3 regions of the Streptomyces albidicamelliae genome follow, and region 2 is predicted to be linked to each of the others. Evidence: riboswitches for the same ligand, from Rfam matches in the RefSeq annotation. Region 2 holds a riboswitch; each other region holds the start of a gene.

What was found. Region 2 has a riboswitch for cyclic di-AMP ahead of N8I86_RS23240 (C40 family peptidase). Riboswitches for the same ligand answer to the same signal wherever they lie in the genome.
Region 1: it holds a riboswitch for cyclic di-AMP, as region 2 does, so the genes downstream of both, N8I86_RS31475 (M23 family metallopeptidase) here and N8I86_RS23240 (C40 family peptidase) in region 2, are expected to answer to the same signal.
Region 3: it holds a riboswitch for cyclic di-AMP, as region 2 does, so the genes downstream of both, N8I86_RS28225 (M23 family metallopeptidase) here and N8I86_RS23240 (C40 family peptidase) in region 2, are expected to answer to the same signal.

The regions. Positions count from the first base shown of each region.
Region 1 covers NZ_CP106795.1:6,953,984-6,963,393, forward strand. The annotation lists gene N8I86_RS31445 (aspartate aminotransferase family protein) at 1-996, shown strand, start outside; gene N8I86_RS31450 (hypothetical protein) at 1,048-1,338, opposite strand; gene N8I86_RS31455 (helix-turn-helix domain-containing protein) at 1,478-2,101, shown strand; gene N8I86_RS31460 (DUF6126 family protein) at 2,098-2,220, shown strand; gene N8I86_RS31465 (tyrosine-protein phosphatase) at 2,262-3,059, opposite strand; gene N8I86_RS31470 (alpha-galactosidase) at 3,231-5,309, shown strand; cyclic di-AMP (ydaO/yuaA leader) riboswitch at 5,620-5,775, shown strand; gene N8I86_RS31475 (M23 family metallopeptidase) at 5,780-6,739, shown strand; gene N8I86_RS31480 (SGNH/GDSL hydrolase family protein) at 6,950-7,735, shown strand; gene N8I86_RS31485 (TetR/AcrR family transcriptional regulator) at 7,847-8,461, opposite strand; gene helR (RNA polymerase recycling motor ATPase HelR) at 8,586-9,410, opposite strand, start outside.
Region 2 covers NZ_CP106795.1:5,044,191-5,053,600, forward strand. The annotation lists gene N8I86_RS23220 (LuxR C-terminal-related transcriptional regulator) at 1-56, shown strand, start outside; gene N8I86_RS23225 (C40 family peptidase) at 74-1,138, opposite strand; gene N8I86_RS23230 (hypothetical protein) at 1,661-2,014, shown strand; gene N8I86_RS23235 (tellurite resistance/C4-dicarboxylate transporter family protein) at 2,050-3,015, opposite strand; gene N8I86_RS23240 (C40 family peptidase) at 3,117-4,619, opposite strand; cyclic di-AMP (ydaO/yuaA leader) riboswitch at 4,628-4,772, opposite strand; gene pcrA (DNA helicase PcrA) at 5,082-7,562, shown strand; gene N8I86_RS23250 (M23 family metallopeptidase) at 7,621-9,231, opposite strand.
Region 3 covers NZ_CP106795.1:6,178,916-6,188,325, reverse strand. The annotation lists gene N8I86_RS28255 (thymidine kinase) at 1-141, opposite strand, end outside; partial or broken gene N8I86_RS28250 (alkaline phosphatase family protein) at 188-1,377, opposite strand; gene N8I86_RS28245 (DUF5998 family protein) at 1,377-1,964, opposite strand; gene N8I86_RS28240 (bifunctional acetate--CoA ligase family protein/GNAT family N-acetyltransferase) at 2,163-5,030, opposite strand; gene N8I86_RS28235 (HPr family phosphocarrier protein) at 5,208-5,489, shown strand; gene N8I86_RS28230 (GntR family transcriptional regulator) at 5,696-6,382, opposite strand; gene N8I86_RS28225 (M23 family metallopeptidase) at 6,582-7,337, opposite strand; cyclic di-AMP (ydaO/yuaA leader) riboswitch at 7,351-7,510, opposite strand; gene N8I86_RS28220 (M16 family metallopeptidase) at 7,740-9,128, opposite strand; gene N8I86_RS28215 (M16 family metallopeptidase) at 9,125-9,410, opposite strand, start outside.

The DNA of each region.
Region 1 (9,410 bases), 1.9 Mb from region 2:
ACGGCCCTGAAGTTCGCCCGGTACGCCACCGGCAGGCCGCGTGTCCTGTACTGCGACCACGCCTTCCACGGCCTGACCACCGGCGCGCTCTCGGTGAACGGCGAGAGCGGCTTCCGCGACGGCTTCGCCCCGCTGCTGCCGGACACCGCCGTACCCCTCGGAGACCTCGACGCCCTGGCGCGGGAGCTGAAGAAGGGCGATGTGGCCGCCCTGATCGTCGAGCCCATCCAGGGCAAGGGCGTGCACGAGGCACCGCCCGGCTATCTGCGCGGCGCGCAGGAGCTGCTGCGCCGGCACAAGGCGCTGCTCATCGCCGACGAGGTGCAGACGGGCCTCGGCCGCACCGGGGACTTCTACGCCTACCAGCACGAGGACGGCGTCGAACCGGACCTGGTGTGCGTGGCCAAGGCGCTCTCCGGCGGCTACGTACCCGTCGGTGCCACCCTCGGCAAGGACTGGATCTTCAAGAAGGTCTACTCGTCCATGGACCGCGTCCTGGTCCACTCGGCGAGCTTCGGCTCGGGCGCCCAGGCGATGGCGTGCGGTCTGGCCGTGCTGTCCGTCATGGAGAACGAGCAGATCGTCGCGGGCGTACGGACGACCGGCGAACTGCTCAAGTCCCGGCTCACCGCGCTGATCGGCAAGTACGAGCTGCTCGCCGACGTGCGGGGTCGCGGCCTGATGATCGGCATCGAGTTCGGCAGGCCGACCTCGATGAAGCTGCGCGGCCGGTGGGCCATGCTCCAGGCGGCGCGCAAGGGCCTGTTCGCGCAGATGGTCGTCGTGCCGCTGCTGCAACGGCACAGGATCCTCACCCAGGTCTCGGGCGACCATCTGGAGGTGATCAAGCTGATTCCGCCGCTGATCATCGACGAGGCCGACGTGGACCGGTTCGTGGACGCCTTCACCGCCGTCATGGACGACGCGCACAGCGGCGGTGGGCTGATGTGGGACTTCGGCAAGACCCTGATCAAGCAGGCGGTGGCCAACCGCTGAGTGCGGGCGGTTCCGAGGAGAGCCGGCGGTCCCGGAAGGGAGCGACGGTGCTCAGAAGGGGAGCGGCAGGAAGAAGACGACGAAGGGGTAGAGCAGTCCGACCGCGCCGAGGACGACACCCGCCACGGAGGTCCACGTCCGGCCGACACCCCGGTGGGCGTAGTGGAGGCCCGTCAGGCCGAAGGTGACGGCGAGCCCTCCGGCGATGAGCATCACGGGCAGCAGCCCGAGCGTGAGCGTCGGCCACACGCCCACCGCGGCCAGAGCGCCCAGCACGAGCGCGGTGGGTCCGAGGGCGGTGGCGGGACTGTCGGCGGACGCCGGAGTGACGGTCCTGGGCATGGTGCGACCCCCTGGTTTGAACGTGTTCAAATCCTAAGGGTGATCGTAGCAGGGCGGCAGGCAGCGGCTGCGATCCCAGGGGTTTTGCCTCAGAGGCAAGAAAATTGCCAGACAGGCAAAAATGACCGTCAATGGAGGCATGGAAGCCTCAGACGCCGCCTCCCCGGCGGACCAGGGCGACGACCTCCCGGCCGTCGCGCCACAGCTGCGCGCACTGCGCCGGCGTGCCGGCCTCACCCTGGAGGCCGCGGCCCGCGCCGCCGGGCTCTCGCCGGCCCACCTGTCGCGCCTGGAGACCGGGCACCGCCAGCCCTCGCTGCCGATGCTCCTCGCGCTCGCCCGTATCTACGGTACGACCGTCTCCGAACTGCTGGGGGAGCGGGTCGCCGACCGGGACGCCATCGTGCGGTCCGCCGACATGGAGCCGACCCGGGCGGGCGGCTGGACCTACCTCCAGGCCGGGGCCCCCGGCCGGGCCATGCAGGCCCTGCGCGTGCAGGTGCCGTACGGCTCCCAGGGCGACATCGTGCGTGTCCACCCGGGCGAGGAGTGGCTGTACGTCCTCAAGGGGCGGCTGCGGCTGCGCCTCGGGGACACCGCGCATCTGCTCGCGCCCGGGGACAGCGCGCATTTCGACTCGCTCACCCCGCACCGCCTCGCCGCCGAGGGCCACGACGGCGTGGAGCTCCTGTTCGTCCACACCCTGCTGCAGAGCCCCACGGCCACCCTGTGCCTGGGCCCGCTGACCGGAGAACTGCTATGAGTGACTTCGAGGAGAAGTTCCCCCGTTCCCTCTGGATCCGGCTGATCATCTACATCGCCCTCGGCCATGTCCTCGCCGCGTTCCTCTACCTGCTCTTCGCGGTCGGCGCCAAGGGCTGACACGATGGGCCCGGAGTCGCCGGCGCCGGGCCCCCTGTCCCTCAGTTGAGCAGCCGCGCGCGCAGGCGGTCGCGGGTCCCGGCGGAGAGACCGAGGCCCTTCTCCAGGTAGGCGTCCACGCCGCCCCAGGTCTCCTCGATGCTGTCGAACGCCGCCTCCAGGTACTCGGCGCGCGCGTCGAAGAGCGGGCTGAGCAGCTCCATCACCTCGGGCGTGTACGCGCTGTCCTGGCTGCCGCTGCGGCGGACCTTGTAGCGCCGGTGCTTGGCGTTGGACTCCAGGTAGTCGGTGACGATCGCCTCGCGCTCCACACCCACGGCCAGCAGCGTGACGGCTATCGAGATGCCCGCGCGGTCCTTGCCGGCCGCACAGTGCATCAGCGCGGGCACACTATCCTCCGCCAGCGCGTGCAGCACCCGGGAGTGCTCGCCGGTGCGCTGCTTCACGATCGTCCGGTAGGAGGCGATCATGCGGTCGGCGCCCTTCCCGCCGTCCAGGATCGCGCGGAGCTGGTCGAGATCGCCGTCGCGCACCATCTTCCAGAACTCGGCCCCGTCCGCCGGGTCGCTCAGCGGCAGGTTCACGTTCCGCACGCCGGGCAGCTCGACGTCGGGGCCCTCCAGCTTCTGGTCGGCCGCGTTGCGGAAGTCGAAGATCGTGTGCAGGCCCAGCGTGGTGAGGAAAGCCGCGTCGGCCGCGGTCGCGTGCGCGAGATGACCGCTGCGGAACAGGACTCCCTGGCGCACCCGCCGTCCGTCCACGGTGGGCAGCCCGCCCACGTCACGGAAATTGCGCACACCGGCCAGCTCCGGCTCGGTCGACGGGACCTGCTGCGTCACGGGGGCTCCTCGCGGTCGGCCCCGCCGGCGCGGCTCGCCGACGGGCGCTCCGTCGACCATACGACATCACTTTCCTCAGGCAATGAGTTGTCCACAGGCGTTGCCACCAGGGGCGACGGAGCCTGATGATGTTCGCGCTTGAGCGGATCTGTTGACACCTGTGAGGTCTCGATGGTGGTTGTCGCCGAAGACGGTCGTACCTGGCTCCTGTCGGGGCCCACCAGCAGTTATGCCCTGCACCTCACCGCGGCCGACGAGCTGCTGCACCTCCACTGGGGGCCGCGGATCGCGCTCGCCGACGCCGAGGCGCTGGCCGCGAACCCCCTGCCCGGCTACTGGCCCTTCGAGTCCCCGCTCGACGGCCGCGAGGAGTACCCGGTCGAAGGCGGCCCCCGCTTCGTCCGCCCCGCCCTCTCCGTGCGCACCGGGGAACGCCGCGGCACCGAATGGCGCTTCGTGTCGTACCGGACCGCCGCCGAGGGGGAGGAGCTGCGGCTGCTCTTCGACGACGACGGCCTGGCGATCACCCTGCACCACCGGATGCGCGGTGACGTGGTCGAGCGCTGGGTGACCGTGGCCAACGGCGGCCGGGCGCGCGTGGAGCTGCTGCGCGCCGACGCCGCCACCTGGACCCTGCCCGACCGCGAGGGCTGGCGGCTGTCCCAGCTGCACGGCCGCTGGGCCGCCGAGTCCCGGCTCACCACCGCTCCGCTCACCCACGGCGAGAAGATCATCGGCAGCCGCCGCGGGCACACCGGCCACCAGCACCTGCCCTGGGTGGCGCTCGACACCGACGCCACCGAGGAGCACGGCGAGGTCTACGGCTGCGCGCTCGGCTGGTCCGGCTCCTGGCGGATAGCCGTGGCCCAACTCCCCGACGGGCGCGTCCAGATCACCGGCGGCGCCGGATACGACGACTCGGGCCTGCTGCTCCTGGAGCCCGGCGGCTCGTACACCACCCCGGTCTTCGCCGGTCTGTGGAGCGACGGCGGGTTCGGCGCCGCGAGCCGCACCTGGCACGCCTACCAGCGCGCGTACGTCGTCCCGGACGCGGAGCGGGACCGGCCCGTGCTCTTCAACTCCTGGGAGGCGACCCACTTCGACATCTCCGAGGAGCAGCAGACCGCCCTCGCCCGCCGCGCCGCCGAGATCGGCTGCGAGCTCTTCGTGGTGGACGACGGCTGGTTCGGTGCCCGCACCGGCGACCGCGCCGGGCTGGGTGACTGGACCCCCAACCCCGACCGCTTCCCGCACGGTCTCAAGCCGCTCGCCGACCAGGTGCACGGCCTCGGCATGCGGTTCGGCATCTGGGTCGAGCCCGAGATGGTCAACCAGGACAGCGACCTCTACCGGGCCCACCCCGACTGGGTGCAGTACCAGCAGGGCCGCAGGCGGACCGAGCTGCGCAACCAGCTCGTCCTCAACCTGGCCCGCGAGGACGTCCGGGAGCACCTCTGGCAGCAGCTGGACGCGCTGCTCACCAGTACCCCGATCGACTACGTGAAGTGGGACTTCAACCGCTGCTTCACCGACGCCGGCTGGCCCGGCGAGCCGTATCCGCAGCGCCTGTGGATCGATCACGTCCACGCGCTGTACGCCCTGCTGGACCGGCTGCGCGCGGCGCACCCGGGGGTCGCCTTCGAGTCCTGTTCGGGCGGCGGGGGCCGGATCGACCTCGGGGTGATGAGCCGTACCGACCAGGTGTGGACCTCCGACAACACCGACCCGCTGGACCGGCTCGCCATCCAGCACGGCTTCAGTCAGATCCACCCCGCGCGTGTGATGGCCGCCTGGGTCACCGACAGCCCGAACACCCAGCTCAACGGCAGGGTCAGCTCGCTGCGGTTCCGATTCGTCAGCGCCATGGCGGGCGTGCTGGGCGTCGGCGGAGACCTCACGGCGTGGAGCGCGGAGGAGCTGGCCGAGGCCAGGGGCTGGGTGGAGCTCTACAAGGAGATCCGCCCGGTCGTGCAGCGGGGCGAGCTGTACCGGCTGCGGCCCCCGGCGGGCGGGCTGAGCGCCGTCCAGTACGTCCTCGGGGACGAGACGGTGGTCCTCGCCTGGCTTCAGGCGCAGAGCTACGGCGAGCCGGTTCCGGCGGTGCGGCTGCGCGGACTCGACCCGGCAGGATCGTACGAATGCCGCGAATCAGGCGAAGTGCACCGAGGTGCCGTACTCCTGCACCATGGCCTGCGTACGGGGCTGAAGGGTGACCTGGATGCGACGGTTGTCCGACTCCGTCGCATCTGAACGTTCCAACCCGATTGGCACTTCAAGTCCAACTCGCCAGCAAATAAACGGACGTGGTGGGACTCCCTGTGAGGGGCGTCATATCGTGACCGTATGTCGCGCGGCATGTCCACGTAATTCCCGTGCCCTACAGGGAAATCGAAGGGACCCGGAGGGCGGGAATGCACGGAGGGTCACCGGGTATTCCCGCCTTCGATCTTGCGAATAGGGAACGGCGGGAACCGATCGCTTGTTTCCGCCCTCCCCGCTCGCTTACGTTCGCCACCAATCCGGACGGAACGCCGAATCCTGCCGCCGCCCGGAGTTCCCGCACAAATGACCCGTGTTCGGCAGGAGCGGGGGACCCACCAGGCACGACCGCCTGTCCCGGTTCTCGCGACAGGCCAGGGGTGAAGCCGCGCACCGCACGGCCGGGCGACTCCAGCCCGAACCCGGCAGCTGACCTCGCAGGCGTCGGAGAGGAATGCGCCATGCCCGCGAAGGGTAAGCACCGACGTCCCAAGACCCCGCGTTTTTCCCGCTCCATCGCCGTCGCCGGAACGGGTGGCGCCGCCCTGGCCCTCCCGCTCCTCGGGGCCACCGGAGCGCACGCCGCCCCCACGGCGCAGGCCGTCTCCGGAAAGGCCGTGCAGTCCCTTCCGGCCGCGGCGAAGAAGTCCACCGCCGAGGCGGACGCGACGGCACGCGTGTACACCGTCAAGGCCGGCGACTGCCTCGCGACGATCGCCGACCGGCAGCACGTCGGCGGTGGCTGGCACCGCCTCTACGACGACAACCGCCGGGCCGTCGGCGACAATCCCGCGCTGATCCACCCGGGCCTGAAGCTCACGCTCGGCGAGCAGGCCACCCGGACCCGTACCGAGCCCGCCGCCCCGCAGCGCACCTCGGCCACCCCGAAGACCCCGGCCCCCGCGAAGCCCTCGGCCCCCGCGAAGACCCCGGCCCCCGCCAAGGCCTCCCTCGCCCCGCGGCAGGCCTCGGCGGCCAAGCCGGCGGAGTCCGCCGCCACGACGACCCCCGCCGGCTTCACCCTCCCCGTGGCCGGCGCCACCATCGGCACCGCCTACCACACGGCCGGCAGCATGTGGTCCAGCGGCTACCACACTGGCGTCGACTTCGTCGTACCGACCGGCACGCCCCTCAAGGCCGTCGGCGCGGGCACGGTCGTCTCCGCCGGCTGGGGCGGCGCCTACGGCAACCAGGTCGTCATCAAGCTCGCCGACGGCCACTACGCCCAGTACGGCCACCTCTCCCAGCTCTCCGTCTCGGCCGGCCAGGCCGTGACGGCGGGACAGCAGATCGGCCTGTCCGGCGCCACCGGCAACGTGACCGGCCCGCACCTGCACTTCGAGATCCGCACGACGCCGGACTACGGCTCCGACATCGACCCGGTCGCCTACCTCCGCGAGCACGGCGTCCCCGTCGGCTGACCCGGCCCGCACCCGAACCACCTGCCTGACACGCCACCGAAGGCCGGACCCCCGATCCCCGGGTCCGGCCTTCGGTATTCCCGGTTGGCAAACTCTTTAAAGGTGTCCCATCTCACCGTTCGTCAACCCCTGCCTACGGTCGCGTAGGTCACATCCGAAGGTGAATCATGGTCCGACGTGGCAGACGATTCGAAGAGTGACAACAGATCAGTGATCGGGTCGTACGTGGCGGTGGGGGACAGCTTCACCGAGGGCGTGGGCGATCCCGGTCCCGACGGGGCGTTCGTGGGCTGGGCGGACCGGTTCGCGGTACTGCTCGCCGACCGGCGTCCCGAGGGCGACTTCCAGTACACGAACCTCGCCGTGCGGGGGAAACTGCTGGACCAGATCGTGGCGGACCAGCTTCCCCAGGCCGTCGAACTCGCCCCGGACCTCGTGTCCTTCTGCGCCGGCGGCAACGACATCATCCGCCCCGGCACCGACCCGGACGAGGTGGCCGAGCGGTTCGAGCGCGCCCTCGCCCCGCTGGCCGAGGCTGCGGGCACGGTGATGGTGACGACCGGGTTCGACACCCGTGGCGTCCCGCTGCTCAAGCACCTGCGCGGCAAGATCGCCACGTACAACGGGCACGTGCGCGCCATCGCCGACCGGTACGGCTGCCCCGTGCTCGACCTGTGGTCCCTCAAGTCCGTGCAGGACCGCAGGGCCTGGGACAGCGACCGGCTCCACCTCTCGCCCGAGGGGCACACGCGCGTGGCCCTGCGCGCCGGTCAGGCCCTCGGTCTCGACGTGCCGGCCGACCCGGAGCAGCCGTGGCCCCCACTGCCGCCCCGGGGCACCCTGGAGGTCCGCCGGGACGACGTCCACTGGGCCCGCGAGTACCTCGTGCCGTGGATCGGCCGCCGGCTGCGGGGCGAGTCCTCCGGCGACCATGTGACGGCGAAGGGCCCCCTGTCGCCGGACGACATCAAGCTCCGGATCGCCTCCGTGGCCTGACCCGGAGGCACCGATGCCGGTGACCGGTGCCGGTGAGTGGTTCCTCGTGCCCCGACCCGTGCGGCCCACGGCGAGGGGCACGACCACGTCCGGCCGGTACGGCGCGATGCGTCAGCGCCCGGCCAACGCCTGGCGGTCCAGGCCCAGTTCACGGGCCAGGGCCTCGTCGACCCACTCCTGCGCCCGGGACCGCGGCACCGAGCCCGGGTACGAGGTGAGCTGGACGGCCAGCCCGTCCATCAGCGCGGTCAGCCGCAGCGCCGTACCGACCGGATCGGCGCACACGAACTCGTCCGCCGCCACGCCCTCGGCGATGACCTCGACGAGCGCGGCCTTCCACTCCTTGTCGAGGTCCCGGGTGACCTCCCGCAGCGCCGGCTCGCGCAGCGCCACGGCCCAGCCCTCGATCCACAGCCGCCAGCCCTTGGCCTGACCGGTCGGCGCGTACCAGCGCACCGCGGCCCGCAGCCGGCGCAGCGCCGACGTGCGCCGCCCCAGCAGTTTGCGCAGGTGCGCGAGGTCGTCCTGCGCCGCGTGGGTGAACGCGGCGGCGACCAGCTTCTCCTTGGTCGAGAAGTGGTACAGCACCAGCGCGTTGCTCACCCCGAGCGCCGCGGCCACGTCGGCGATCCGCACCGCCGCCACGCCCCGCGCCTCGATCTGCTCGATGGCGGCCCGCAGCAGTTCCACCCGCCGCTCGGCCACGCTCAACCGCACTCTCGCCACGCGGTCACCCTACCGGGCGGGCTGCTCGGAGCCCGCCCGGTAGGGTGACCGCGCTCCAGGTGGGCCCGCTCGCCGGTGCCGTTCCGGCCATCGGGCCGCCGTACGCGCACGCAGGGGGCAGGGGCTAGTCCGCCGGGCCGCTCGTGAGGACCACGAGCCGCTGCGTCGCCCGGGTCATGGCGACATAGCGGTCCACCGCCCCCTCGATCCCCGCGCCGAACGCCTCCGGGTCGACGAGGACCACCAGGTCGAACTCCAGCCCCTTCGACAGCTCCGGGGTCAGCGAGCGGACGCGGGGCGTCGCCCGGAACGAGGGAGCGCCGATGACGCAGGCGATCCCGTCGTCATGTGCGGCGAGCCAGCCGTCGAGGACCGACTCCAGCTCCGAGGCGGCCCCGTGCACGACGGGAACACCGCTGCCGCGGACGGAGGTCGGCACGTTGGCGTCCGGGAGCGCGGCCCGGATGACCGGCTCCGCCTCCGCCATGACCTCTTCGGGCGTGCGGTAGTTGATGCTCAGGGAGGCCACGTCGACCCGGTCAAGCCCGACCCGCGCCAGCCGTTCCCGCCACGACTCCGTGAAGCCGTGCCGGGCCTGGGCGCGGTCCCCGACGATGGTGAGACTCCGCGACGGGCACCGCGACAGCAGCATCTGCCACTCCGCGTCGGTCAGTTCCTGCGCCTCGTCCACGACGATGTGCGCGAACGGGCCGGCGAGCGGGTCACGGCCGGCCGTGGGCAGTTCGGACTCGTCGACCAGGCTGACCGCGGCGTCCTGACCGCGCAGCATCCGCACCAGGCCCTCGCCGTCGTCACCGTCGGCGCCGGAGGCGGACGCGGCGTCGATCAGGTTGTCGACGACCTGCGCCATCCGCTCGCGCTGCGCGTCCAGCACGGCCCTGTGCCGCTGCCCGCGCCGGGCCGCGTCCGGATCGCCGAGCCGCTGCCG
Region 2 (9,410 bases):
AGCTGTCCAACCGGCACGAGCTGACCCGCTGGGCGACCGCGCGCCGGCTGGTCTGATCCCCCTGGGGGAACCCTCATGCCACTCGGGTGGCTCCGGCGAACGGCATCTGGTCGATCGGGGCCAGCCGGACCGGTGCCGACGGGTTGGGGGCGTGGATCATCTGGCCGTTGCCCACGTAGAGCCCGACGTGGCTGATGCCGGAGTAGAAGAACACGAGGTCGCCGGGCTGGAGTTCCGACCGGGACACGCGCGGGCCCGCGTTGATCTGGGCGTAGGTGGTGCGTGGCAGGGAGAGGCCGGCGGAGCGGTAGGCGGCCTGGACGAGGCCCGAGCAGTCGAAGGCGTTCGGGCCGGACGCGCCCCACACGTAGGGGCTGCCGAGCTTGGCGTAGGCGTAGGAGACGGCCGCCGCCGCGCGGGAGTTGGGAGCCGGGGAGGACGCGGTCGGCTCCGGTGTGTCTCGAGGCTCCGACGCGGACCGGGAAGCCCGCCCGGCCCCGGTCCCGTCACCGGTGGCCTCCGCCTGCTGCTGCGGAGTGAGCCGCGACAGCAGCCGCCGGGCCTCCTCTAGCTTGCCGGTGACGGTCTTCTTCTGCCGCTTCAGCTCCGTCTGCCGTGAGCGCAGCGACTTCAGCTCGACCCGTGCGGCGCCGCGCAGCCGCTCGATCTCCCGCAGCTGATCGCGCACCCGGGACACGGCGTCGGCCTGCCGGTCGCCGGCCCGCTCCGCCAAGGCAGCGCCCTCCAGATAGTGGTCGGGGTCGCTGGAGAGGGCCAGCTGCCAGGCCGGGTCGATGCCGCCGTCGCGGTACTGGGCCGCCGCGATCGAACCGAGCGCGTCCCGGGCCGTGTTCAGCCGCTGCTGTTTGCGGGCGGCCTGGTCCTGCAGCCCGTCGAGCCGGTGCCGGGCGGTGTCGGCCTTCTCCTTGGCCCCGTTGTACTTCTCGGTGGCGTCCTCCGCCTGCTGGTACAGCCTGGCGACCTTCGCCTTGACCTGGGTCGGCGTCAGTTGCGGCTCGGCGTGGCCCGTTCCGTCGAACGCCGTGGCCGTGGCGGCGCCCGCGAGGGCGAGGGTGGCGGCCGTCCGGACCGTATGGCCGCTGAGCGGACTCTGCCGGGGCTTTCGGTGGGCTGCCACCTGGACCGTCACGTCCCTTCCGTAGGACTCGTACGACCGAGCGGTCGATGTGCCCGGCGGCGGCCCGTACAGGGGGAGCGCGCCACCGCCGGGCCTTTCTCGGCGGAGGTGGCCGACTGCCGCCCCTGGCCCGGGCGGCGGTGGGGAGCCGGTCACCTGGGGGAGGACGCTAGGCCGGTCGGTGACGAGTCGGTAACGCGGTGTACGGAACTGGCGCCGACGGATCGTGGAGTGACCGTATGTGACCGTGTTGACCTTCCGGAGTCGACACCTTCACGCAGCGTGGTGACCGAAGCGCGGAAAGGGGGACGGGCGGGATGCGTGTGGTGCTATGGCGCGCATATATGCAAGATCTCCGGCGGTCGGCGACGAGACCCGGACGCCCGCTCCGACGGCCCGCAGACGGCCCGCAGGCAGCCCGCAGGTGGTCCGCAGACGGCCCGCCGGGGGCCGGCCGGTGAGGACGGTGCGAAGGGGCCCGGTGCGAGGGACCCGGCAGGTCCCTGGCTAGGCTCCGGCTCCATGGACGTACTCATCCATCTCTTCGTCGGCCTGCACATCATCGGCATCGCCGCGCTGCTCGGCGGTTTCCTCACCCAGATGAAGGCGATGGGCCAGGGCGCGGCCCGGTTCGTGCCCGGGATGCTGCACGGTGCCGCGACCATGCTGGTCACCGGCGTGGCCCTGGTCGGCCTCAACCAGGCCGACGGTCACCACGTCAACACCTTCAAGATCGGCGTGAAGCTGGCCCTGCTGATCGTGATCCTCGGGCTGGTCTACGTGAAGCGCGACGAGGAGCGGGTCGACAAGGGGCTGTTCGCCCTGGTCGGCGCGCTGACCACGGCGAACGTCTTCATCGCCGTCCTGTGGACCTGAGCCGCCGCGGCTGAGGGCCCGGCCGGACCCGACGGTCAGCCGGGCCCGCCGCCGGCGCGGGCGGTGCGCAGGGCGCCGACGGCCGTCGCCAGCCACGCCGCCACCCCGACCCACACCAGCACCTGCCCCGGCACCCTGAGCCACGGGGCGTCCATGGCGGCGGAGACGGACAGCGTCGCCGCCGCCGTCATCCCCATCGGGAAGACCGTGGCCCACCGCCGGAGGTCGTAGCGGAGCCGGGGGCGGACCGCCTCGGCCACCAGCAGCACGACGTACGCGGCGAGATCCAGCGCGAGCAGGGCCGCCGTCACGTCACGCAGTACGCCGCGGTCGTCCAGGTTCCACAGGTACATGGACCCGTCACCCGCCGCGATCAGCCTTGCGCCGGCCAGCGCCGAGATCGCGAGTGCCCCGCCCGCGATCCACTGGTCCCCGGCACCCTCCAGCACCTGCCGCAGGTCGAAGCGGAGCAGGGCGAGGCCGTAGAGCACCAGCCCCAGCCAGAACAGCACCATCGCGGTGTGCGCCAGCCACGCCGTCTCGACGGCCGCCGCCAGCGTGGCGCCCAGCACGGCGAGGCCCTGTGTGGCCACACAGCACAGGAAGACCGATCCCGGCATGCGCCGGGCCCAGTGCCGCATCACGTAGACGAGCAGCCCCGGCCAGAGCAGCGCCGAGAGCGCGAGCAGTGCCGCGGCCAGGGTCTCCCAGCCCAGCATCGAGAGCTGGGTGCCCAGCACGGTCGTCGCGGCGACCGCCATCAGCGCGCCCGGAGTCGCCGCGTCGGCCAGCCACCGCGGCCGGTCGGTGGCCAGCCGCATGACGAAGTCGGCCGCCAGCGCCACCCAGGCGATCGCGGCCAGGACCAGCACCACCCGGGACAGCGTCTCGTCGCCGGACAGGTGCAGGCCCATCGACACGATGCCGGTCGCCATGACCGCGGCGCCGGCGGCGGGAGGCCACCCCGCCCACCATGCACGCAATTCCGAGATGCCGGGCATGCGCCGATGCTAGGCAGCGGCGACGGGCCGACCGGGCAGGCCACGCGCGCGTAGCGGGCAAAAACACCGGCACGCGCGCGTGGACGCGCGGGAGGGCGTGGTCAGGCCGGCCGTACCACGCCCTGGACGAGTCCCTCGCCGCCCCGGTGGACGGGCTCCTCACGGATGTAGGCGCCCGGTTCCGGGGCGTGGATCATCGCTCCGTCGCCCGTGTACAGACCCACGTGGCTGCTGTCCTCGTGGAAGAAGACCAGGTCACCGGGGCGAGCGTCGGCGAGGGCCACCGGGGTGCCCGCGACGGCCTGGTCACGGGCGGCGCGCGGGAGGGTGACGCCGGCGGCCCTCCACGCGGCCTGGGTGAGGCCGGAGCAGTCGTAGGAACCGGGGCCGCTGGCACCGCTCACGTACGGCCTGCCGAGCTGGGCACGGGCGAAGGCGATCGCCTTCTCGGCCTTGGTGGCCTGCTGCGAGGCCGCGGACGCGGCAGGCGCGGGTGCCGGGGAGGGCGTCGCGGCCGCGTACGTCTGCGGCCCGGCGTCTTCCCAGGTCGCGGGGGCGGGTACGGCGGGAAGCCCGTCCTCCCAGGCTGCGAGGGCGGATGCGGCGGGGCGTCCGCCATTCCGAGTCGCAGGCGCCGAGCCGGTGGAGAGTCCGCCCTCCCAGGCCGCGGGGGCGGAAGCGGCGGGGAGCCCGTCCTCCCAGGTCGCGGGGGTGGAGCCGGTGGAGGGTCCGTCCTCCCAGGCCGCCGGGCCGGATGCCGTGGAGGGCCCGTCCTCCCAGGCCGCCTGTGCGAGCACCGCGGGCCGGGCGTCGGCCCAAGGTGTCGGGTCGGACTCGGCGGGGCGCGCGTCGGCCCAGGGTGTCGGGTCGGACTCGGCGGGCCGGGCGTCGCTCCAGGGTGTCGGGTCGGGCTCGGCGGGGCGCGCGTCGCTCCAGGGCGCCGGGTCGGGCTCGGCGGGGCGTGCGTCGCTCCAGGGTGTCGGGTCGGGCTCGGCGGGGCGCGCGGTACCCCAGGGTGCCGGGTCCGGCTCGGTGGGGCGCGCGTGCTCCTGGGGGGTGAGCCGCGAGAGCAGGTCCCGCGTGGTGGCGAGCTTGCGCTGGACGGCGGCCTTCGCGGCCTTCACGTCGTAGGGAGCGGCGTCGGTGCCGGCGTCCGGCGTCCGCGGGCTCCTGCCGGTCCTGCCGCGCTCGGCCGTGTCCCGTACGCGCGAGGCCAGCCGGTTCATCACCCTGTTCTGGGCGAAGTGGTCCTGCGGGAACTCCGCGAGGAGGGAGGCGGCCGTGTCCGGGCCGGCGGCGGACGCCACCCGCCCCTCCGGCGCCTTGGCGCGCCGGTTCCCGCGGCGGGCGCTCTCCTGGCGCGGCTCCTCCTCGCGGGCTCGCTGCCTGGCCGCCGGTTCGTCCTCCGGAGACGAGTCGGCGCGGCGGTAGAGCTCGTCGATCTTCTTCTCGATCTCCTCCATGCTCGGCCTGCCGTCGTCGGTGGCGGCCTCGGCCGTCTGCGACAGGACGGCCACGGAGGTGAAGGCGGCGGTGGCGAGAGCGGGCCCGCGCAGGCCCGGTCCACGGGTGCCGCCGGGGCGCGGCTTGCGGTGCGACGCCAAGGCTGGCGACTCCTTCCAAACGGCCGCCTACCGGGTTAGCTGTCGGGTTCGGGCGGGTGGTTCGGAAGGGTTGCCCTACGGCGTCGTCCCGGGTGGGAGTCGGCCGATTCACCCCGGGATCTGTGGGTCCCCGGCTCTGGGCGCCGTGCGAGGCGCGCCGGACTCGGCGGAGGCCGCGCGGCCCGGCGACGTTCGCCGGAGTGGGGTCGTGCGGCCTGACGGCAACCTAGCCAACTCGTGTGTCTCCTGTGAAGGTTGGTGCGAGGTTTGTCCGATACATTTCTGTGACCTGAGGTCAGGTTTATACGGGGGTGACCAGGCGCTTCCGCAGCGTGAGGGGTGTGGAGGGGGCCCGCCCGGAAGATCGACGCGGTCGCGGAAGAGCCCGGGAACGGCCGTCCGCGGGCCATGTTCCGGGGACCGGGACCGGTTGTCGGTGGGGCGCCCTAGACTCGTAGAGCGATGAGCAGCCTCTTTGACGACAGCTTCCTGGCGGACCTCCGGCCCCCTCGCGGGCACGACGAGGAACCCCCGCCGCCGTCCGAGCACGATCACGCGCCGGAGCCGATTCCGGACGATCTGTTCGGCGGGAAGTTCGACGTGCCGCCGGAGCGGGACGCCCACTACCGCGACGGCGCCCCGCGCCCCGCGCTGGACCCGGCGGCCCTCCTGGAGGGGCTGAACGAGAACCAGCGCGCCGCCGTGGTGCACGCCGGCTCCCCCCTGCTCATCGTCGCCGGTGCGGGCTCCGGCAAGACCCGCGTGCTCACCCACCGCATCGCGCACCTGCTCGCCGAGCGGCATGTGCACCCCGGCCAGATCCTCGCGATCACCTTCACCAACAAGGCCGCGGGCGAGATGAAGGAGCGCGTCGAGCAGCTCGTCGGCCCGCGCGCCCAGGCGATGTGGGTCATGACCTTCCACAGCGCCTGTGTGCGCATCCTGCGCCGGGAGTCCAAGAAGCTCGGCTTCACCTCGTCGTTCTCGATCTACGACGCCGCCGACAGCAAGCGCCTGATGGCCCTGGTCTGCCGTGACCTGGACCTCGACCCCAAGCGCTACCCGCCCAAGTCCTTCAGCGCCAAGATCAGCAACCTGAAGAACGAGCTGATCGACGAGGAGGACTTCGCCGCCCAGGCCACCGACGGTTTCGAGAAGACCCTCGCGCAGGCCTACGCCCTGTACCAGTCGCGGCTGCGCGAGGCGAACGCCCTCGACTTCGACGACCTGATCATGACGACGGTCAATCTGCTGCGCGCCTTCCCGGACGTCGCCGAGCACTACCGCCGCCGTTTCCGGCACGTCATGGTCGACGAGTACCAGGACACCAACCACGCCCAGTACGCCCTGGTCCGCGAGCTCGTCGGCTCCGCCGCGCACCCGGTGGACGTACCGCCCAGCGAGTCCGACCTGCCGCCGGCCGAGCTGTGCGTCGTGGGTGACGCGGACCAGTCCATCTACGCCTTCCGCGGCGCGACGATCCGCAACATCCTCCAGTTCGAGGAGGACTACCCCGACGCGACGACGATCCTCCTGGAGCAGAACTACCGCTCCACGCAGACCATCCTGTCCGCCGCCAACGCGGTCATCGAGCGCAACGAATCCCGCCGCCCGAAGAACCTGTGGACCAACGCCGGCCAGGGCGCGCGGATCACCGGCTACGTCGCCGACACCGAGCACGACGAGGCCCAGTTCGTCGCCGACGAGATAGACCGCCTGGTCGACGCGGGCGACGCGAAGGCGGGCGACGTCGCGGTCTTCTACCGCACCAACGCCCAGTCCCGTGTCTTCGAAGAGATCTTCATCCGCGTCGGCCTGCCCTACAAGGTCGTCGGCGGTGTCCGCTTCTACGAGCGCAAGGAGGTCCGGGACGTCCTCGCCTACCTGCGTGTGCTCGCCAACCCCGAGGACACGGTGCCGCTGCGCCGCATCCTCAACGTGCCCAAGCGGGGCATCGGCGACCGCGCGGAGGCGATGATCGACGCCCTCTCCCAGCGAGAGAAGATCAGCTTCCCCCAGGCGCTCAAGCGCGTCGACGAGGCGTACGGCATGGCCGCGCGCTCCACCAACGCGGTCAAGCGGTTCAACACGCTGATGGAGGACCTGCGGACGATCGTGGAGTCCGGGGCGGGACCGGCGACGGTGCTGGAAGCCATACTCGAACGCACCGGCTACCTGGCCGAGTTGCAGGCCTCCACCGATCCGCAGGACGAGACCCGCATCGAGAACCTCCAGGAACTCGCCGCCGTGGCCCTGGAGTTCGAGCAGGAGCGCGCCGAGGGGGAGACCGGCACGCTCGCCGACTTCCTGGAGCAGGTCGCCCTGGTCGCCGACTCGGACCAGATCCCCGACGAGGAGGACGGCGACGGCGTCATCACGCTGATGACCCTGCACACCGCCAAGGGCCTGGAGTTCCCGGTCGTGTTCCTGACCGGCATGGAGGACGGCGTCTTCCCGCACATGCGCGCCCTCGGCCAGAACAAGGAGCTGGAGGAGGAGCGGCGCCTGGCGTACGTCGGCATCACACGCGCGCGGGAGCGGCTCTACCTCACGCGGTCGGCGATGCGCAGCGCCTGGGGCCAGCCGTCGTACAACCCGCCCTCCCGCTTCCTGGAGGAGATCCCGCCGACCCACGTGGACTGGAAGCGGACGGGGGCCGCCGCGCCGGTGTCCTCCGGGCCGGCCTCCGGGATCGCTGCCTCGCTGTCCTCCTCCCGCTCACGCTCCTCGGCGTCCGGCGCGTCCGGGTTCGCCACGCGGCGCACGGCGGAGAAGCCGGTCGTCGCGCTGGCCGTCGGAGACCGGGTCACCCACGACCAGTTCGGTCTCGGCACGGTCGTCGCGGTCAAGGGCACGGGTGGGAACGCGGAGGCGACGATCGACTTCGGCGACACCAAGCCGAAGCGGCTGCTGCTGCGGTACGCGCCGGTGGAAAAGCTGTAGAACGCGATGAGCCCCGCCGGCACCGGCGGGGCTCACTCGGTACGAGGAACGGACGGGCTCAGGTCGGGTCCAGCCCGTGGCTGCGCAGCCACGGCAGCGGGTCTATGGCCGCCCCGCCCGCCGGCCGTACCTCGAAGTGCAGGTGCGGGCCGGTGGAGTTGCCCGAGTTGCCGGAGTAGGCGATCGGCTGACCGGCCTTGACGACCGTGCCCGAGGCCACGCGGTAGCTGGAGAGGTGGCAGTACCAGGTCTCCGTGCCGTCCTTCGCGGTGAGGATCAGCATGTTGCCGTAGGCACTGTTCCACTTGGTGCTGACGGTGCCGTCGGTGGCGGCCATCACCGTGGTGCCGTAGGAGACGGGGAAGTCGATGCCGGTGTGCACCGACATCCAGTTCACGCCCGCCTGGCCGAAGTAGGCGCTGAGTCCACGCTCCATGACGGGCAGCGCGAACTTGGGCCGCAGCCGTTCCTTGAGCGCGGCCTCCGCCGCGGCCTTCTTCTGCTGCAGCTCCTGCTGGGCCTTGAGGTCGATCCGCTCCTGGGTGCGGCTCGCCCGGTCGGCGAAGTCGTCGGCGCCCGCCGCGAGCGTCTTGAGCTGGGTGTCCAGCTTGCTGTTGGCGTCCGACGGCTGCACCGCGTGCGCGTCCGATGCGGAGGCGGAGGTGTCCTTGGAGTCGTCGGTCAGCGTGCCGACGGAGGCGGCGGCGATCCCGGCGACCCCCATCACGCAGGCGGAGGGCACGGCGACGGTCAGCAGGGCGGAGCGCTTGGCGGGCGTACGGCGCCGGGACCGGCCCGCACCGCGCGAGCCCGCACGGGCCGCCGGAACCGGGGCGATCTCCTCCTGCCCGTCCAGCAGGTCGGGCACGGCGGGCAGCTCACCGGTGGCGGTCGGATCGCCCTCGCCGGCGGGCCGCTCCTCGTACGCGCCGTCGTCGTAGGCGGCGTCGTCGTACGTGGTGTGCTCGTACCCGCCGGGCTCGTACGCGGCGTCCTCGTACCCGCCGTCCTCGTACGACGGTTGTTCGAACGGCGCGGTCGCGTGCGCGTCACCCGTCTGGTCGAACGCGGCGCCGGCGTGCGCATCCCCGACCTGGTCGAACGTGGCCGTGGCCTGCTGGTCGAACGGTTCGGCAGCCTGCTCGGCCTCCGCCGTCACGGCCTGGCCCGCGGCGTTCCACTGCGTGGCGTCGTAGGCGCCGGTGTCGAAGGTCTGGGTGCCCCAGTCCCACTGCTGGGCGGGGTCGGCGCCGGCCGCCTGTCCTGGCTGGAGCCAGGCGCTCGCGTCCCACTGCCCGCTGACGTCGTGCCCCGTGGCCTGCGCCGGAACCGTCCAGGTGGTGCTGTCGTACGTACCCGAGTCGTAGGCCGTGTGGTGCTGGGCCGCGTAGGGGTCGTAGTGCGGGGTCTGACCGGTGCCGGTCTGCCAGTGCGTGGTGTCGTACGCGCCCGTGGAGTGCCCGTCGCCCGGGAGGCTGCCGAAGAGCGGATCGGCGTCGAAACCGGCGCCGGCCGAACCGGCCGCGAAACCCGTGGCGTCGTAATGACCGTACGTGGTGACGTCGTCGTAGGCGACTTCCGGTGTCCCGTACGGTGCGTAGTGCGCTGCGGAGGCGTCGGAAGCCGGGGCCGGGGTGGTCATGGTCCCCGACGGGTGACGGTCGTTCACCAACTTCTCTTTCGCCTCGACAACAGGGGCTGCCAGAGCAGTGCGGCGACTGTACCCGGCGGTACGCGGGCGCGACAATCTTCGGCCTGTTTCGCGTGGGCCGGAAACGGGCATTCGGCCGTGTTTCGGGGGAGCCCGGACGCGACTTTGGCCTTGTGTTCGATGAATGTTCGATGTCG
Region 3 (9,410 bases), 1.1 Mb from region 2:
CAGCTTGCCCTCGCCCGCGCGGTCGTTGCGGGTGAAGATCATGCCGACCAGGCCGCGCGCGGACCGGTTGTGCTCGATCTGCAGAGCCAGCGTCGACTTCCCGCAGTCCATCGTTCCGGAGAAGAACACCAGCTCGGGCATGAGGAGTTGAGCACCTTTCGGCGAGTCGTCGGGACGGGAGGGCGGTTCAGGAGCGTACTTCGAGCAGCGGGACCAGCTGCTCGGCGGGTGTCATCGAACCGTGGTTGCCGACCAGCGCCGACTCCTTGGGCTCCCGTTCGGAGGCGATGATCAGGACGTCGTCGTGCGCCGCCGCGATCACGTCGCCGAGCCGCGGGTACACCCGCTCGTCGATGTGCGGCCCGAACCAGCCGGCCGCGATCGCCTCGTCCCGCGAGGCCACCCAGAACTGCTCGCCGAGCACCTCGCGCCAGCAGGTCAGCACGTCGTTCTCGGCGCCCGGTACCGCGTACACGTGCCGGGCCCGCCCCTCGCCGCCCAGCAGGGCGACCCCGGCGCGCAACTCCCAGTCCGCGTCGAAGTCGATGCGGTGCTCCTCGTCGAACGGGACGTCGACCATGCCGTGGTCGGCGGTGACGTACAGCGCGCTGCGCGGCGGCAGTTGCTCGGCCAGCCGCTGGACGAGCCGGTCGACGTACATGAGCTGGCCGCGCCAGGTGTCGGAGGCGACGCCGTAGCGGTGCCCGGCGCCGTCCAGTTCGGCGTAGTACGTGTACACCAGTGAGCGGTCGCCGGCGGCGAGCTGCTCGGCCGCGAGGTCCATGCGCTCCTCACCGGTCAGCCGGCCGAGGAACGTGCCACCGCTGAGCGCCACCTTGGTGAGCGGGGTCTGCGCGAAGGTGGGCGAGGACACCTGGGCGGCGTGCACCCCGGCCTCGTGGGCCAGCTGGAAGACGGTCGGGTACGGCTGCCAGGGGCGCGGGTTCGTGTACGGCTGCCAGCGGAGCTGGTTCATCAGCTCGCCGGTGGCCGGGTTGCGCACGGCGTACCCGGGCAGGCCGTGGGCGCCCGGCGGGAGGCCGGTGCCGACGGAGGCGAGGAGGTCGCGGTGGTCGCCGGGTAGCCGGCGGTGAGCGGGCGGCCCGTGCCGCCGCGGGAGCTGCCGAGCAGGGAGGCGAGGAACGGCGCCTCGTCGGGGTGCGCCCGCAGCTGCTCCCAGCCGAGCCCGTCGATCAGGAAGACGCAGGCCCGGTCGGCCGGGGTCAGCTCCTCGATCGTGGCGGTGAGGCCGGGGACGCCCATTCCGGCGGCCAGGGTGGGCAGCAGGTCGGCGAGGGAGCCGCTGCCGTACTCGGGCAGCGGCGCGGACTCCAGGGCGAGCGGTTCCGGGTGGTCCCAGGCGGAGAGCTGGGACATCAGCGGCTGACGTCCGCGGTCGCCTCCGAGATGGCCTGCGCGAAGGCGAGCGCCTGGCGCACCGTCTCCGGGCCGTCGCCGGCCTCGCTGACGCGCAGGCTGAGGTCGTCCGCGGTGGAGCTGCCCGTGTAGCCGTGGTCGGCGTCGCAGTTGGGGTCGCCGCAGGCGGCGGGCTCCAGGTCGATGCGGCTGACCGCGCCCCAGCCGATGGTCAGCACGACCTCGCGGGGCAGCGTGCCCGGCGCGTACTGCTCGGGGTTCGCGACCACGCGGCTCACCACGACGGAGGAGATCCGGCCGAGCTTCACGGACTCGGTGGAGGTGGTGGCGTACGGGGTCGGGGACGTGGTGTCGGCGGCCTGCTCGTCGGTGTGGCTGACGATGAAGCGGTTGCCGGTGAGCACCAGCACCGTCACGTGCCGGCGCACCTCGTTCTGGTCGAATGTCGTCTCCTGGTGGACCAGGTACGACCGGATGGGCTCGCCGCCCACGGCGGCCTCCACCGCCTCGGCCACGAGGGCCGGGTAGTAGCCGCTGCGCTCGATCGCCGCACGCAGCCCCTGGGTCGTCGTACTGGTCTTGGCCATGGCGTCCATCTTAATCCGAGGGCAGGGGCACTCCGGGCCAGTCGCCCGGACCGGGCGGGACGGGCCCGGGCGGGACGTGGCCGGGGCGGAAAGGGCCGGGGCCGCCCGGAAGGACCGGGGCGAGCAGGCGGTGACCGGGAGCCGGCGGGCGGGCGGCCGAACCGGGGGCGCGGGGAACCGCGCGAGAGTGCGCCCGGTTCAGTACGCCGGCATCGTGCGGGGGCCGAGGTCGTCGCGGGCCGGCGGGGGCGCGAGGCGCACCGTGGCGCCGAGGACGCTCACGCCGTGCGGGGCGACGACGACCGGCTCCAGCGTGACGGCGACCACCTCGGGATGGTCGTCCACGAGCCGGGAGACGCGCAGCAGCAGTTCCTCCAGCGCGGGGGTGTCGACGGGGGTGGAACCGCGCCAGCCGAACAGCAGCGGCGCCGTGCGGATGGACCGCACCAGCGAGGTCGCCTCCCGGTCGGTGACCGGGACCAGCCGGTGCGCCGTGTCCTCCAGCAGCTGCGAGGCGGCTCCGGCGAGCCCGAAGGACAGCACGGCCCCGGCCGCCGGATCGATCACCGCGCGGACGACCGTGTCGACCCCGCGCGGCGCCATCCCCTGCACCACCGGCCGCAGCTCCTCCGGCTTCCCGAACAGTTCGGTCAACTCGGCGTACGCGCGGCGCAGTTGCTCCTCGTCAGCGAGGTCGAGGCGGACGCCGCCGAGGTCGGCGCGGTGCCTGAGGTGCGGGGCGGTCGCCTTCAGGGCCACCGGGTAGCCGAGGCTGCGGGCGGCCTCGGCGGCGGCGTCGGGGGTGGGGGCGGGCAGCGCGCGCCGCACGGGGATGCCGTACTCGCCGAGCAGCTCGCAGGTCTGCGCGTCGGAGATGGTGAGCCCCTCCCCGCGCGCGAGGAGCTCGCCGATCAGCCGGGCGGCGCCCTTCTCGTCGATGTCGTCGTACTCGGGCACCTTCCCGGGGTCGGCCGCCTCGCGCCGCCACTGCCCGTACCGCACGGCCTCGGCGAGGGCGCGGACCGCGCGCTCCGCGGCGGGATAGGCCGGGATGAGACGGGCGCCCTCCGCCGCGGGCGTCATGGCCACGGACGGTCCCGCGGCGGCGGCCGGCAGTCCTTCCGCCGCCGGGGGCAGGCGTACCGCGGGGTGGGCGCCGTCCGTGGCGCCGGATGCCTTCCCGGCGGCCTGCGGTGCGGTGCTCGCGGCGGCGGACAGCGCCTCCGCCAGCCCGCCGAGCTCCACGTGCACCACCAGGACCGGCTTCCCGGGGACGTCCGCCGCGGCGGACCGCAGCGCCTCCGCGAGCTCGGCGTCGCCGGGCGACGTCTCCCCGATGGCCGGGATCGCCGTCACCACGACGGCGTCGTTCGTGTCGTCCGCCAGGGCGGCGCTCAGCGCCCGGTGGAACTCCTCCGCCGTCGCCCCGGTCGTCAGGTCCAGCGGACGCGAGGGCCGCAGCCCCTCCGCGAGGCAGCGGTCGTACGTCAGCACGCCCAGCGACTCGGAGTTGCCGAGGATCGCCACCCGCGGTCCGGCGGGCAGCGGCTGCCGGGCGAGCAGCAGGCCCGCGTCGACCAGCTCGGTGATCGTGTCGACCCGGATCACCCCGGCCTGCCTGAGCAGCGCGGAGACGGTCGCGTGCGGGAGCCGGGTGGCCCGCACGGCGTGGCCCTGCGGCGCGGCCCCGGTCCCCTGCACCACGACCAGCGGCTTCGCCGCCGCCGTCCGCCGGGCGAGCCGGGTGAACTTGCGGGGGTTGCCGATGGACTCCAGGTACATGAGGACGACGTCGGTCTCGGGGTCGTCGTACCAGTACTGGAGGACGTCGTTGCCGGAGACGTCCGCGCGGTTGCCGGCGGAGACGAAGGTGGACACGCCGGTGACGCCGGTGACGCCGCCGCCGCGCCGGTGCAGCCGGGACAGCAGGGCGATGCCGATGGCGCCGGACTGGGCGAACAGTCCGATGCGGCCGGGGCGGGGCATCTCGGGGGCCAGGGACGCGTTCAGCCGGACGTCCGGTGCGGTGTTGATGACCCCGAAGGCGTTCGGTCCGATGATCCGCATGCCGTACGCGCGCGCGGCGCGGACGAGGGCGCGCTGCCGTTCGCGGCCCTCGGGGCCGCTCTCGGCGTATCCGGAGGAGAGCACGACGAGCCCCTGGACGCCGTGTTCCCCGCACTCGGCGACCACCGAGGGCACGTGCTCGGCCGGCACGGCGACGACGGCGAGGTCCACGTGTCCCTCGATGTCCCGCACCGAGCGGTACGCCGGCACTCCGTCGACCTCGTCGAGGTCCTTGGGGAAGGCCGTGTTCACGGCGTGCAGCCGGCCGGTGTAGCCGGCGTCCCGGAGGTTGCCGAGGGTGCTGCGGCCGACGCCGCCGGGGGTGCGTCCGACGCCGACGACCGCCACGGAGCCGGGCACGAGGAGCCGACGGACCGAGTGGGCTTCGGCGCGCTGCTCCCGCGCGCGCTGCACGGCGACGGAGCGGTCGGTGGGTTCCAGGTCGAACTCCAGGCGTACGACCCCGTCCTCGAAGCTGCGCTTCTGGGTGTAGCCGGCGTCCGTGAACACCTTGATCATCTTGGTGTTGGCGGGGAGCACCTCGGCGGCGAAGCGGCGGATGCCGCGCTCGCGCGCGACGGCCGCGATGTGCTCCAGCAGGGTGGAGGCGACACCGCGGCCCTGGTGGGCGTCCTGCACGAGGAAGGCGACCTCGGCCTCGTCGGCGGGGGCGGAGGCGGGCATCCCGTCGGCGCCGATGCGGTCGTAGCGTACGGTGGCGATGAACTCGCCGCCGATGGTGGCCGCGAGTCCCACCCGGTCCACGAAGTCGTGGTGCGTGAAGCGGTGGACGTCCTTGGCGGAGAGCCGTGGGTACGGTGCGAAGAAGCGGTAGTACTTCGACTCGTCGGAGACCTGCTCGTAGAAGCTGACCAGGCGGTCGGCGTCGTCGGCGGTGATGGGCCGGATGCGCGCGGTGCCTCCGTCGCGCAGCACCACGTCGGCCTCCCAGTGAGTGGGGTACTCGTGCCGCTCCTGCCGATCCGCCGAGGTCTGCATGGGCCCCAGAGTACGGCTCGCGTACGACAACGGCGCGAGGCAGTCTGTGGGGGACACCACGCCGGACCGAGGCCGCGGTCCGGTGCCGAACCGGAGGGGACCGAGGTCCGCTCCGGGCATGCTTCACGGTATGGGAAACTGGTCTAGACAACCCTGAAGACTGAAGGGCAGCAACACATGGCTGAGCGCCGCGTCAACGTCGGCTGGGCCGAGGGCCTCCACGCCCGCCCCGCTTCCATCTTCGTCCGAGCCGCCACGGCCACAGGCGTCCCGGTGACGATCGCCAAGGCCGGGGGCAACCCCGTCAACGCGGCCTCCATGCTGGCCGTCCTGGGGCTGGGCGCCCAGGGTGGCGAGGAGATCGTCCTCGCCTCGGAGGCCGAGGGCGCTGACGCCGCCCTGGACCGCCTGGCCAAGCTGGTCGCCGAGGGCCTGGAAGAGCTGCCCGAGACGGTCTGAGCACCTCGCGTCCGAACGCCGGAGCCGCGTCGCCTTTCCGGGCGGCGCGGCTTCGGCGTTATGGGCGGCGCGGCTTCGGCGTTACGGGCGGCCGTTTCGACAGCAAGGGTGACTCCGCCCGCTTTTGCGAAATCACCGAGCGAGGGAATTCGGGCAGCGAAAAACAGCCCCCACCGAATTCCCTCTCTTTGTATACGACGCCCGTGTTAATACCGGCGGCCCGTCGTGTTTACGGCATGTTGCGAAGTCCTCACACGCTCGGCGCCGCCGGAAAGGCGCAGACGGTGCGCGCCCGTCGCACGCTCGGCGTGCAGCGCCGTGACCGCCCGCGCGCGCTCGCCGTCGCCGCGTGCCACCGCGTCCACGATCGCGCCGTGCTCCGCCCAGGAGTCCAGCGGGCTCTGCGGGGCGTCCACCGCGTACATCCAGGCGATCTTGTGGCGCAGCTGGGTGAGCATCGAGGCCAGCGAGGGGCTGCCGGAGGCCTGCGCCAGCGTCTCGTGGAACCAGCCGCCCAGTGAGCGCAGCTCCCCGCTACCGCCGCTCCTGGCCCGCTCCTGCCCCAGCCGCACCAGGCCGCGCAGCACCTTGAGATGGGCCTCCGTACGGCGCTGTGCCGCCCGTGCCGCGCCGAGCGGCTCCAGCAGCAGCCGCATCTCCAGCAGGTCGGCGGCCTCCTGCGCGGTCGGTTCGGCCACGCACGCGCCCGCGTGCCGGCGGGTCACCACGAACCCCTCGGCCTCCAGGGTGCGCAGGGCCTCGCGGACGGGGACGCGCGAGACGCCGTAGCGGCGGGCCAGCACTTCCTCGGTGAGCCGGCCGCCGCGCTCGTGGACGCCGGCGACGATGTCGTCCCGGATCGCCGTGCACACCGAATGCGCCGGAACACGCATGACCGACCTCCGCATTAATCCCCGTGAAACGCCCGCAGGGGACGCCCGTTCCGTGACTCTATTCCAAAGAGGCCGAATTTCCGACGGCAGGCCGTAATCCATGGATATTTTTTGGCCGACGGCCCGTGCGGGGATCACGCGGAAACGGTGAAAGCCCCGGCTCGGTGAGCCGGGGCTTTCACATGTCCGCGTGGCGGCGTCAGACGTTCACGCCGTGGTTGCGGAGATAGGCGATGGGGTCGACGTCCGAGCCGTAGTCGGGGCTCGTGCGGGCCTCGAAGTGCAGGTGCGGGCCGGTGACGTTGCCGGTCGCGCCGGACAGGCCGATCTGCTGGCCCGGGACGACCTTCTGGCCCACCGTGACACCGATGGACGACAGGTGGCCGTACTGGGTGTACATGCCGTCGGCCATCCGGATCACGATCTGGTTGCCGTACGCGCCGCCCCAGCCGGTGGAGACGACGGTGCCGGAGCCGACCGCGTGGACGGACGTGCCGCTGGCCGCGTGGAAGTCGATGCCGGTGTGGGAGCCGGAGGACCACAGCGAGCTGCTGGCCTTGTAGGCGGTGGACACGTAGGAGTGCACGATCGGGGCGACGAACGCGTTCAGGCGCTTGCGCTCGGACTCGCGGGCGGCGCGGGCCCTGGCCTCGCGCTCCTCCTTGACCTTGGCGGCGGCGGCCTTGGCGGCGGCCTCCTCGGCCGCCTGCTGCTCGGCGGCCTGCTTCTGGGCGTCCGCCTGCGCGCTGATCTGCTCCGCGACGTCGTCGCTGACGGTCACGACGGGCGTGAGACCGGTCTGCTCCGCGGCGTTCTCGGCGGCGAGCGCCGGCGACGCGGCGAGGGTGCCGATGACACCCGTGGTGGTGAGGGCGGCGACACCGGCCGCCTGCGCGGTGGTGCGCTTGACCCGGCCGGGCTTGCGATGCTTCCCGGTGGCGCACATGAACGCCATGAAGTGGCTGGTCCTTTCCTTCCTTCTCGCCTACCGGGTTAGCTGACGGGTTCGGAGCAGGAAGGTCTCCTACGGGCCCCCTCGCTCACGCGCGGGCGCCCGATTCACCCCAGGGACGATGGGTCCCCGGCTCCCCTGGCTCGCGCCGTACGGGGACTCGGCGATGACTGTCCGGTGCCGCGGGCGCGGCGTGGTGCGTGACGAACAGCCTGGACGAACCTACGGAAGCCCGCTTTCAATCCTCAAACGGATCCGGGCTTTTGTAGCGCATCCCACAGGGCAGACAGGCAACCTCCGCCCCAAATCGGGCATCTGGTGAAGCGAGTGGAACGGCGGGGGCCCTGACGACCCGTAGGTCGGCAGGGCCCCACGCACGCGTGCCGTGCTCCGCGGCGGCGGCCGCTATTCGGCCGTGACGACGGTGACTTCGCCGATGCCGAGCGCCTCGACCGGCGCCTTGATCTGGGAGGCGTCGCCGACGAGGACGGTCACCAGCCGGTCCACCGGGAAGGCGTTGACGACGGCCGCGGTCGCCTCGACCGTGCCCGTCGCGGCCAGCTGCCGGTACAGCGTCGCCTGGAAGTCGTCGGGCAGGTGCTGCTCGACCTGGTCGGCCAGGGTGCTCGCGACGGCCGCCGCGGTCTCGTACTTCAGCGGCGCCACCCCGACGAGGTTCTGCACGGCGACGTCCCGCTCGGCGTCGGTCAGGCCCTCCGCCGCGAGGGTGCGCAGCACCTTCCACAGGTCGTCCAGCGCGGGGCCGGTGTTCGGCGTGTCCACGGAGCCGCTGATGGCGAGCATGGAGGCACCGGTGCCGTCCGGGGCCGACCGCATGACCTGCCCGAACGCCCGTACCCCGTAGGTGTAGCCCTTCTCCTCGCGCAGCACGCGGTCCAGGCGGGAGGTGAGGGTGCCGCCGAGGCAGTAGGTGCCGAGGACCTGGGCGGGCCAGACCCGGTCGTGCCGGTCCGGGCCGACCCGCCCGATGAGCAGCTGCGTCTGGACGGCGCCCGGCCGGTCCACGATGACCACGCGGCCGGTGTCGTCGGCGGTCACCGGGGGCACCGGCCGCGGCTCGCCCGGCGTGCCGGTCCACGCGCCGAGGGTGTCGCCGAGCAGCTCGTCCAGGTCGGTGCCGGTGAGGTCGCCGACGACGACCACGGTGGCCGTGGCGGGGCGGACGTGCCGGTCGTAGAAGGCGCGTACGGACGCCGCGTCGATCTTCTCGACCGTCTCCTCGGTGCCCTGGCGCGGCCGGGACATGCGCGAGGTCGCCGGGAACAGCTCCTTGGAGAGCTCCTTGGCGGCCCGGCGGGAGGGGTTGGCCAGCTCGTGCGGGATCTCGTCCAGGCGGTTGCGGACCAGCCGCTCGACCTCGCTCTCCGCGAAGGCGGGGGCGCGCAGGGCGTCGGCGAGCAGGCCGAGGCCCTTGGCCAGGCGGGAGGCCGGGACCTCCAGGCTGAGCCGGACCCCGGGGTGGTCGGCGTGCGCGTCGAGCGTGGCGCCGGCGCGCTCCAGCTCGGCGGCGTAGTCCTCGGCCGAGTGCTTGTCGGTGCCCTCGGAGAAGGCCCGCGCCATGATCGTGGCGACGCCGTCCAGGCCGGCGGGCTCCGCGTCCAGGGGCGCGTCCAGCATCACCTCGACGGCGACGACCTGCTGGCCGGGGCGGTGGCAGCGCAGCACGGTCAGGCCGTTGTCCAGCGTGCCGCGCTCGGGGGCCGGGAACGCCCACGGCCGGGCGTCGCCCGGCTGCGGCCGGGGGTGGAACTCCATGGTGGCGAGCTCGGTCACTTGGCCGTCTCCTCGTTCTCGTTGCCGGCCTCTACGGTCGCTTCGCGTTCCGGGTCCTCGGGGACCTGGGCGTCCTCGACGGTCTCCGGGGACTTCGGCTCGTAGACGAGGACCGCGCGGTTGTCGGGCCGCAGGCGGGCCTTGGCGACCTCCTGGACCTCCTCGGGGGTGACCTCCAGGACACGCTTGACCGCGGTGAGCGCGAGCTGCGGGTCGCCGAACAGGACGGCGTACCGGCACAGTTCGTCGGCACGGCCGGCGACCGTGCCTAGCCGGTCCAGC